Regions from separate parts of the Saezia sanguinis genome, predicted to be linked through region 1. Evidence: predicted binding sites of a transcription regulator. Region 1 holds the regulator's gene; the other holds the start of a gene.

What was found. Region 1 encodes FNR, which switches genes on or off when oxygen is low (the NO sensors DNR and NnrR bind a similar motif). Its sites were predicted from a motif close to TTGATNNNNATCAA; they were not measured.
Region 2: frdA (fumarate reductase (quinol) flavoprotein subunit) is a predicted target of FNR. The motif match lies at 3,458-3,471, and genes of this name have one in related genera.

What each region holds. Positions count from the first base shown of each region.
Region 1 is NZ_CAWUGC010000019.1:134,024-139,395, reverse strand. It holds tRNA gene AACY98_RS14235 (tRNA-Arg) at 77-153, shown strand; gene AACY98_RS14230 (hypothetical protein) at 320-553, opposite strand; gene AACY98_RS14225 (IclR family transcriptional regulator) at 877-1,659, opposite strand; gene AACY98_RS14220 (DUF192 domain-containing protein) at 1,959-2,435, opposite strand; gene fnr (fumarate/nitrate reduction transcriptional regulator Fnr) at 2,621-3,337, opposite strand; gene hemN (oxygen-independent coproporphyrinogen III oxidase) at 3,683-5,068, shown strand; gene icd (NADP-dependent isocitrate dehydrogenase) at 5,285-5,372, shown strand, end outside.
Region 2 is NZ_CAWUGC010000016.1:59,842-65,213, reverse strand. It holds gene AACY98_RS11065 (RNA methyltransferase) at 363-1,109, shown strand; gene cysE (serine O-acetyltransferase) at 1,154-1,912, shown strand; gene AACY98_RS11055 (YdcH family protein) at 2,013-2,234, opposite strand; gene AACY98_RS11050 (S24 family peptidase) at 2,480-3,205, shown strand; gene frdA (fumarate reductase (quinol) flavoprotein subunit) at 3,582-5,345, shown strand; gene AACY98_RS11040 (succinate dehydrogenase/fumarate reductase iron-sulfur subunit) at 5,342-5,372, shown strand, end outside.

The DNA of each region.
Region 1 (5,372 bases):
GCGTTTGCCTGAATGCATAATGATAGAGAAAATGCTTGCAAATTAAATATGAGCCTATTATAATTTACGATTCACAGCGGCTGTAGCTCAGTTGGATAGAGTACTTGGCTACGAACCAAGGGGTCGTGGGTTCGAATCCTGCCAGCCGCACCAAATATGAAAAAGCACTTTCTTGAAGAAAGTGCTTTTTTTATGAACATTTCAACGGTTATCGCTAGCAGGTTCTTCAACGGATGGCAGTTTAAGAAAATGAGTGGCGGATCAGTTTATGAATATCCCCTGGCGCACAGAACATCTACACGCGTACGGGGGGCATATCTTACCAGCCGCGGCGGTGTCTCAACGGGTCTTTTACCCATGCAATGCCTTCTTTGGTGGCGTAGACTTTAGCGGCCTGCTCATCCGTAAAACGGTGGACAAAACGGACAATCCGGTCCAAAGAGGTGCTTCCGTGCCCGGCTCGGATCGAAACGGAAGATGAATAGCTGCCGTCAGGAAGTTGACGGATCAGTGGTGAAATGCAATATTTGCCAAGTTGTACCTGGTCGCTCATGTTTAAACTCCTTTTTGTTTTTGTTTGTAATGTGATTTTTATCACTTGGTGGATCTGATCTTAAAGTGAAAATATGTCAAATCAATGACATACTTACTTTTGTTAGACACCACTGTAAGGTGAGAGTTCCGAAAAATACGGCAGTACGGGTTTCCACTGAAGCAGGTCTGCTTGTACACGTAACCGCAATAGGGGTACTTAACCCATTTGGATGTCAGTGCAGAAAAAGGCGCGCTTAGGGCCTATGTGAAGAGTATGGCTGAAGCTGCTTAAGGGATAGTAGAATAGGTCTCTATTGATTAAATACAAGCAATGTGGGGCGCTTAAGGGGCTCCGCTGGCACGGTATCCCAATGTTCGAGAAATGGTCTGGCTGGCTTTCTGTAAAAGTTTTTGCCAGGCCGGGTTTAAACGGTCGGTGGGGGCTGAAATGGATAAGCCAGCGATCATTTTGCCTTCATCGTTGAAGATGCCTGTGCCATAACAACTCACACCAGGCTCCAGCTCTTCGTCGTCGCATGACAGGCCGTTGCGGCGAATCTGTGCCAGTTCACTTTCCAGCTCAGGCAATTTCTGAATGCTGTTCTGTGTATGGCTTTGTGCCAGGCGGCGCTGTGCATAAGCGTATATTTGTTGCGGCGTATCGTATGCCAAGAATAATTTCCCAACGGATGTCAGATGCAGCAGCGCATGCCCACCTATGGCCCGGACAACCTGCATGCCGGAGCGTTCATTGTATATACGCTCAATGTAGATAATTTCGTCGCCTTGCCGGATCGACAGGTTGACAGGTTGCTGCGTGAGCATATGCAGCTCACGCATGGGTGTTAACGAAACTTCATGCACACTGATTCGTGTTTTAACCAGATTCCCCAATTCCAGCAGCCGCATGCCAAGCCGGTACACACCAGACTGGGGATGTTCGACATAGCGGCCACAAACCAGATCATTCAGGATGCGGTGTACGGTGGAAGGGTGCAGGCCTGAAAGCTCGCTGATCTGTTTGAGTGAAACGGGTTCTTCGTGACTGGCCAGAATATTCAGTAGTGTGAATATGCGATCAATCACCTGAATGGATGGGCTATCAGAAGGGTTTTGTGTGTACATTGCCATTTGATATATTTTATATAGTGAAATTTATTTTGTATCACTTGAAAAATATCTCGCAGTGCACAATGATGTTTTTCAACCCCTGCTTTCCTGTTGCTGCAGAACGCCGGGGTTGTTTTCAGCAAGAACCGGTAATGCTGTTCTGCTTTTTTGTGGAGATGGGAAAGTGGTTTTTAAGATAAAAAACGATAAAAGCAACAAAAATTTTTTTGCAGAAAATGAGTTTTCAGCCTGTGAGAAAAGGCTTGAGTTATAAAAAAAATGCATAACTCAAAATTCTGGCATGGCGCGTGTGTTCAGAATGGATATCCGGTCAAACGTTTTCCGGCCAGTATGCCGTGCTTTTCAAACCAGCCCTGATGCATTTCCAGCACGTAGCGGACAGGCTTGTCCGAACAGTGGCTTTCTGTGCTTTGCGGCATCATGTCGGCAATGTTGACGATGGTGCCATCGTCCTGGATAAAGGCGGCAGACAGTGGCAACAAGGTGTTTTTCATCCAGAAACACTGTGTACGGGGTGTGTCAAAGATAAACAGCATGCCTTCGTTTTCCGGCATGCTTTCGCGCCACATCAGGCCAATCTGCTGCTGGTAAGGGGTTGCGGCGACCTGGACTTCAAGCCGGTACATGCCGGCAGACAGTTCAATACGGGGGAGGTTCAGTTGGGGTGAATTTGGCTGTGTTGCGGTTTGTGCCCAGGCGGCATGCATACAGAAAAGCCCGGCGATAAGTGCGCTGCACAATAAACGAGGTAATGAAAGAATGTTTGGCATGGGGTGCGCTCAATGCAAGTGGAGGATCTGTGCATTTTAGCAAATATGCGCACAATGGAGGTGCGGCTACTCCGGTCAGAGCATGTTTTTCGTTTGCAAGTCAGGCGTTCGAGTGAACTCCCGGAAACGTGGCGTAAAGAACCGTTGCTGTAAAATAACAGCAGGTTAGCAACAAATGATGCGAGTTATGCCGTTGCTGTCGTCAGGGCTTTCAGGCTTTCCGGGTCGGTGATGCGGATATGGCGCTGTTTAACCTGTAAAAAGCCATCTTCCTGAAATTTTGAAAAGGTTCGCGATACAGTTTCGAGCTTCAGGCCCAAGTAGCTGCCAATCTCTTCCCGTGTCATGCGCAGTACCAACTCATTGGCGGAAAAGCCGCGGGCGTGCAGGCGCTGTGTCAGGTTGAGCAAAAATGCAGCCAGCCGTTCTTCTGCCCGCATGCTGCCCAGCAACATCATCACACCCTGGTCGCGCACAATTTCGCGGCTCATCATACGGTGGACGTGGCGCTGCAGAATCGGGAATTCGCGGGATAGTGCTTCAATGCGCTCATAGGACAGTACGCACACTTCAGCATCTTCCAGGGCAATGGCGTCGCACATGTGGGCGTCACTGCACAAGCCGTCCAGGCCGACCAGCTCGCCGGCCATGTGAAAACCGGTCACCTGGTCGCGTCCGTCTTCAGATGTCAGGCAGGTTTTGAAAAAACCTGTACGGATGGCGTAAATTGCTGTGAAAGGATCGCCGGAGTGGAACAGAGCATGGCCACGGCCGATTTTACGGCGTGTGCTGACCACTTGATCCAGCCTCGACATTTCATCTTGGGTCAGACCAACTGGCATACACAGGTCACGCATATTGCAGTTGGAGCAAGCTACATTGGTGTGGGGGAATGATGCCATGACATTAATGCAAATGATGCAGGTTAGTTGTATTGGGTCAATAAAAACTGGAGCAGTATCTGTACAATGAAATTGTATAAAAATTTAGCTGTTATGAGATTTGCTCAAAATAGACGCAGATCAAACAGGTATGAAGCGATTGTAGCGCCAATGGAATAACTTGACTAAGATCAAGCCTATATTGTGCGTAAAATGGCACAGTGATTTTAGGGCTTATGTCACACTTTCCAGCAGAATATTGTTGGGCTCATGTGTGGGCTGCTTTGAAAGAAGTGGTATAGCAGCATGTATGATTGAGACAAGACCGATGAGGTCAACTTTTTATTACTACAAGAAGATAAGACGATGCAGCAACTTGTGATTACGCCGGAGCTTCTTCGACGCTATGATGTATCAGGGCCGAGGTATACCTCGTACCCTACTGCGGACCGGTTCGTGGAGGCTTTTGATGAAGCTGATTATCTGCAGGCGCTCACACAGCGCACTGTAGGGGCGATTGCGGCCAATCCGCTGTCCATTTATGTGCATATTCCTTTTTGTGAGTCTCTTTGTTATTACTGCGGCTGCAACAAGATTGTCACCAAGCATCATGAACGGGCCTTGCCCTACCTGGAAGGGTTGCTCAAGGAGATGGCGCTGGTTGCCAAGCAACTGGATAGCCGCCAGCGTGTGTCGCAGATTCATTTTGGCGGAGGTTCCCCGACTTTTCTGTCAGACGAAGAGCTGTCCCGGGTGATGTCCAAACTGCGTGAGCATTTTGAATTCATGGATAGCCTGGAATGCACCATTGAGGTGGACCCCAGGACGGTGTCGCGCGAGCGGCTGCAGAATCTGTGGGATATGGGGTTTAACCGTCTGAGTCTGGGCATTCAGGACTTTGACCATCAGGTTCAGCAGGCGATTCACCGTGTACAGAGTACGGAATCGGTGTTTGCGCTGATGCAGGCGGCACGTGACATCGGGTTCACGTCGATCAGTGTCGATTTGATTTACGGCTTGCCCAAACAGACGCAGGTATCATTTAATGAGACGCTTGATCAGATTGCGGTATTACGACCGGATCGCATTGCCGTATATGGTTATGCACATCTGCCCAGCCGGTTTAAACCGCAAAGGCGAATTCACAATGAGGATTTGCCCGACGGCGCAACCCGTCTGAATCTGATGAGTGAATCCATCAGCCGGTTGCAAAAGGCCGGTTACGAGTATATTGGAATGGACCACTTCGCCCTGCCGGAAGATAGCTTGAGCGTGGCCAAGCGGCATGGGCGCATGCACCGTAACTTCCAGGGTTACAGTACACATGCCGACTGTGACTTGATTGGCCTGGGTATTTCTGCCATTTCCAAGGTGGGCGCCGTATACAGCCAGAATGCCAAAGAGCTTGAAGACTATATGGACCAGGTGGAGCAGGGGCATCTGCCTGTTATGCGTGGTTACGCATTGGACCGTGATGATCTGGTCAGGCGAGCTGTGATCTCAGCCATTATGTGTCAGGGCGTGATCATCTATGAGTCAATAGAGCTTGCCTATCTGGTTGATTTCAAGAGCTATTTTGCAAAAGAGCTGGCACAGTTGCAACCTTTTGTCGAACAGGGGCTGATGGAGTTTGACGAAAATGGTTTCCGTGTTAAATCGCTCGGCTGGTATTTTGTCCGCGCGCTGGCCATGACTTTTGATAAGTATCTGCAGGCCGATCTGACGCGCGAGCGGTTCTCCCGCATTATTTAATATCTGACCCGGTATGTCGTTGGGGAAGCACTGACCTGACTGCTACCGGGTGGTTACTCTTATATCTGATGTTATATAGAGGACTATAATCAGAGATTTTAAAAAGACGTAAAATCACTCTTTACAGTTGACAGGGCAGAATAAGTATGGATGATCAGACAAATTATCTGCCTGTGAATGTCATACATATATTTCTACCCATTGGAGGAACAGTTCATGTACCAGCACATTAAGGTCCCTGCGCAAGGACAAAAAATTACCGTCAATGCCGACAATTCTCTGAATGTGCCGGACCAGCCTATCA
Region 2 (5,372 bases), on a different contig from region 1:
TAATACGGAAACAGTAGAAACGGATTTTATCCTGCCTGCCTGGTTGGCGTTGGGGCCGCAATGTAATCCACGGTTTCTTTATATTGAAACGGGCTTGGTCAAAGTGTTTTTTGCCGCATTTCGCTGGATTGCCAAAGCCATGAGGCAGCGGCATTGCCTGGTTTGGGGCAATGCGTGTCAAGAGAACAAGTATCCGTTGTGGCGATGCTTTTGTCTGCGGTTCTATGTGCCATGGTGCCGGGATATAATCAGGGCTCCTGTCCGGGCGCATGCAATGATTTCTTTGAAATAAATAGCACACCGGTTTTACAAAACGGTATAAAACGGAAGGCCGGGCAGGCCGTTTGAAGTATTTCCAAGTAATGAATCAGCAAGTCAGTCAAGAGCGTTTTGTTTTAATTGAGCCCAGCCATGCCGGCAATGTGGGGGCTGTGGCGCGCGCCATGAAGGTAATGGGTTTTTCGGATCTGGTGCTGGTGCGTCCGCGCGATGCCAAAGTGTTGGGACGGCAGGAAACGATTGCACGTGCCAGCGGGGCTTTGGATATTTTAAAAAATGCACGTGTCGTCGAGCATGTTGCACAAGCGCTTGACGGCATGACGTATGTCTGCGCTACCGCGATGACCCCGCGCGATTTTGGCCCCCCGGTGCAGTCACCTCGGGCTGTATTGCCTGAACTGGCCCAGTCAGCGGATACGGTGGCGTTTCTGTTCGGGTGTGAGCGTTACGGCATGTCCAATGAAGATGTGTACCGCAGCCACATGGTGCTGAGCATTCCGACCAACCCGGATTATGGCTCGCTGAATCTGGCGGCTGCCGTGCAACTGGTCGCCTATGAATGGCGGCAGGCTCTGGGTGGTTTTGCTGTGCAGTCACGCACGGTTGATCCGCATATAGCATCGGCGCAAACAGTACAGGGCGTGTTGCAGCATTGGGAAGAGGCGTTGGTGTCGATTGGTTTTCTGGATCCGGCAGCACCTAAAAAGCTGATGCCGCGGTTGAACCAGATGCTCAACCGCACCGGGCTCAGAGAGGAAGAGGCGCATATTCTGCGCGGCATTGCCAGAGCCATACTACAGTCGCAGGTACACAATTGCAGCGACAATTAGCAACAGGCGGCAAGGATTAGCCATTACAACGAAAAGAGTCACTCATGTTTGCACGGCTTAGAGAAGATATCAATTGCATTTTGGAGCGTGATCCGGCTGCGCGCAGCCGATGGGAGGTGCTGACCTGCTATCCGGGGCTGCATGCAGTGATGATGCACCGCTGGGCCAACGCCTGCTGGCGGCATAATTTCAAGTGGCTGGGGCGCTTTATTTCACAGATGGCGCGCTGGCTGACCGGCATTGAAATTCACCCGGCGGCGCAACTGGGGCGGCGTGTTTTTATCGATCATGGCATGGGGGTTGTGATTGGTGAGACGGCTGAAGTCGGCGATGACTGCACGATTTATCAGGGTGTAACGCTGGGCGGCACCACATTGTTTCGCGGTACCAAGCGGCACCCGACGCTGGGCAAGGGGGTGATCGTGGGGGCCAATGCCATGGTGCTTGGCGGGTTCACGGTGGGAGATAGTGCCAAAATCGGTTCTGCTGCGGTGGTGGTGCGCGAGGTACCTTCCGGGGCCACGGCTGTGGGCAACCCGGCCAGAATCATTACCCAGGAAGACGAGAAAGCACCCAAGCAGCCGCAACAGACGGAAGAGTTTAAAGCCTATGCTGTCACGCAGGAAAAAGACCCGATCGCCGAGGCCACGGATGCTTTGGTTGGTGGGATGACAAGCCATGCGCAGCAGATTGAATTATTGTGGCAGGTGCTTGAGTGCATTGCGCGCGAGCATGATATTGAGATTCCGCAGCAGGCGCATCAGAACAAGTTTGATGCAGCACCGCTGGAAAAGCTGAAGTAATGTAAGTATCAAACGTCTTATGCTTTGCCGGTTGTGATGGCAAAGCATAAGCGGTCAATGGTGAGTTTTGAGTCAGTCCAATAGATGTGAACCGCCCGGTTCAGGCGGATGCGCTGTGTTTTTTGAGAATGGTCAGCATTTCATCTTTCAGGCGCAGCTTTTCTTTTTTCAGGGTCTCTACTCTCACGGAAGTATCAACTTCACGGCCAGCTTCCATATTGGAAATCTTGTGGTCGAGTTCGTTGTGTTTTTCAAACAATCTTTCGAAATAGCGGTCTGTGTTTTTAAGCTTGGATATCAGGTCACGGTACTCTGGAAACATAGCGGCTCCTTGTGCAGAATATTGAAGGAAGGTAAATGGATGCGGGAATAGTCTTGTAGAAGACCGCAGCCATCATAAATGACCTTGATTCAATTGTAGCCGACGAGCAGGCCGCATGGGGTATTCTCAATACCATGAGGTATGAATAAATCCGGCGCTGAATTGACAGATGAAAACGCTGTGTTTTATTCTTCGGTTCAGGCATACATGTCTGCCGCAACAATTTCTGATGGGGAGAGAGGCTCATGGAAGAATACACCAATGAACAGCAACTGCTCAACCGCATCAGAGCGGAGCTGTGTGATGGCAGTATCTCGGTGCTTGCCAGGCGGATCGGCAAAGACGTGTCTTATGTCAGCAGGCTGCTGTATCCGGTGGATAAAAAGGGACGTAAAGGCGTTGGGCTGGAAATCATGAAGGCCTGCAATAAAGCGTTTGACCTGCCACTGGGCTTTTGGGAGCAGTCTGCTGCGGAAGTGGTGTTTCAGGCGCATGCCGATGCTGCTGGCTCCATGGTTCAGATTCCTGCGATTGACAGTGTGCTGATCAGGCAGTTTCAGCCAGATTCAGTGCCGGGCATGACGCTGTTGCTGGAGGGGCAGCCGGGCGTGATCAAAAGCTGGCAGGTCAGCCAGTCGTGGCTGCAACAGAATGTAAGGGGTGCTCATCCTCAGAAGCTGTGCCTTTTGACGGGTTTTGGCATGGCCATGCACCCTTTATTCCATCCGGGAGACCCTTTACTGGTTGACCAGGGTGTCACAGCAGTTGAAAAGGAAGGGGTCTATTTTTTCCATGTTGACGGGCAGGGTTACATCCGGCTGTTGCAGCGTATTCCCAAGCCGGGCGGAGGATATTTTCTGCGGGCCAAGGCCAAAAACCCCGATTATGATGCTTTCGATCTGGATGAAAAAACCATGAGTTTCCAGATTCTGGGCCGGGTGTTGATGGTCTGGCGGGGTGAGGCGCTGTAGCCATGCGTTGTGAGGGGAAAATGAGGCGGTGTTTTGACCCGTGTGAGCTTTCAAGAGTTGCGCTCAGGGGTAATTTTTGGCGAAGAGATTTGAGTCTGCTATGATAGGTTTAGCCATGAAAAGCGTGTCAGGCGATTCATGTGAATGATAGTTTTACCTGTGGGGTTTGCACAGACATTCAAATGATAATTATTTTCATCTCGTGCTAGTTGAATCCTCCTGTTGTTCAGGCAGGACGGATTGCCTTTGTTTGTGATTATCGTCAAACTTGTCTGTTAGAGATATGCTCAAATAGGTCTGAGAATAAAGAGGACAGGGTAAAACAAAAATATCAACTTGCTTGCATATACGATGAATATGCTGGAGAAAGGCCATTATGCAGACTTATAACGCAGATGTTGCCATTGTGGGAGCCGGAGGTGGTGGGTTGCGTGCCGCCATAGAGATTGCCAGGACGCTCCCCGATCTGAAAGTTGCTCTCATTTCCAAAGTCTATCCGATGCGCAGTCACACCGTGGCAGCCGAGGGTGGTGCTGCGGCAGTGGTGCGTGACGATGACTCACTGGAATACCATTTTAATGACACTGTTTCCGGCGGCGACTGGCTGTGCGAACAGGATGTGGTTGATTATTTTGTGCAGAATTCAGCCACTGAAATGGTTCAGCTGGAGCACTGGGGTTGCCCCTGGAGCCGTCAGCCCGATGGGCATGTGAACGTGCGCCGCTTTGGCGGCATGAAAATTCCCCGCACCTGGTTTGCGGCCGATAAAAGCGGCTTCCATATTCTGCATACGCTGTTCCAGACCTCAATACAGTTTCCGAGCATCCACCGTTTTGACGAACATTTTGTCATGGACCTGATGGTGGAAGATGGCAAGGTAAACGGCGTGTTGTGCTTTGACATGAAAAACGGTGAGCCTCGGCTGATCAGTGCGCCTGCGGTGGTGCTGGCGACCGGTGGTGCCGGGCGCTGTTACCGTTTCAATACCAACGGTGGTATTGTCACAGGCGATGGCATGGCCATTGCCTACCGGCATGGCGTACCGTTGCGCGATATGGAGTTTGTCCAGTATCACCCGACAGGTTTGCTTGGTTCCGGTATTCTGATGACGGAAGGCTGCCGCGGTGAAGGCGGTATTCTGGTCAATAAGGATGGTTACCGCTACCTGCAGGACTACGGTATGGGCCCGGAAACACCGGTTGGCCAGCCTAAAAACAAATACATGGAACTAGGTCCGCGCGACAAGGTGTCGCAGGCTTTCTGGCATGAACAGAAAAAAGGCCGCGTCATTGAAACCCCGCTGGGGGATGCGGTTTATCTGGACATGCGGCACTTGGGTGAAAAACACCTGCATGAACGTCTGCCGCTGATTTGTGAGCTGGCTGAGCAGTTTGCCGGGGTGGACCCGGTGAAAGATCCAGTGCCGGTGCGCCCGGTGGTGCATTACACCATGGGCGGTATTGAAACCGATGGTGTGACGGCAACGCGCATGCCGGGGCTGTTTGCTGTAGGTGAATGTGCTTCCGTGGGTTTGCACGGTGCTAACCGTCTGGGTTCCAACTCACTGGCGGAAATTGTGGTGTTTGGTAAGGTGGCCGGTGAGCAGGCCGCCAAATACGCACAAGCGCACGCAGGAGTGGATGCACAGCAACTGCTGAGCCAGGCACAGAAACGGTTTGGCGAATTTACCAGCCTGCTGGATGGCAAGGGAACAGAAAACCCGGCTGCGATTCGCGATGAAATGGGCGACACGATGGAAGAAGGCGTGGGTATTTACCGCGACGCTCAAGGGATTCAGAAAACCATTGACAAGCTGGCAGAACTGAAAGAGCGCTATCGCCATGTGCGAGTCAACGACAAATCGCAGGTGTTCAATACCGACTGGCTCTCAACAATCGAGCTGGGTTATACACTGGATGTCGCGCAGACCATGGCCTATTCAGCGCTGAACCGCAAAGAGTCGCGCGGCTCGCACCAGCGTCTGGATGCGACAGAGCGTGATGACGTCAATTTCCTGCAACACACACTGGCTTTTTACCAGCAAGGCACTGTACCCAAGATTGATTACAGCCCGGTGAAGATTACCAAGTCGCAACCTGCCAAACGCGTTTATGGTGCAGAAGGTGAGGAAACGAAATGAGTGATGTCAAAAATACAACACACGATG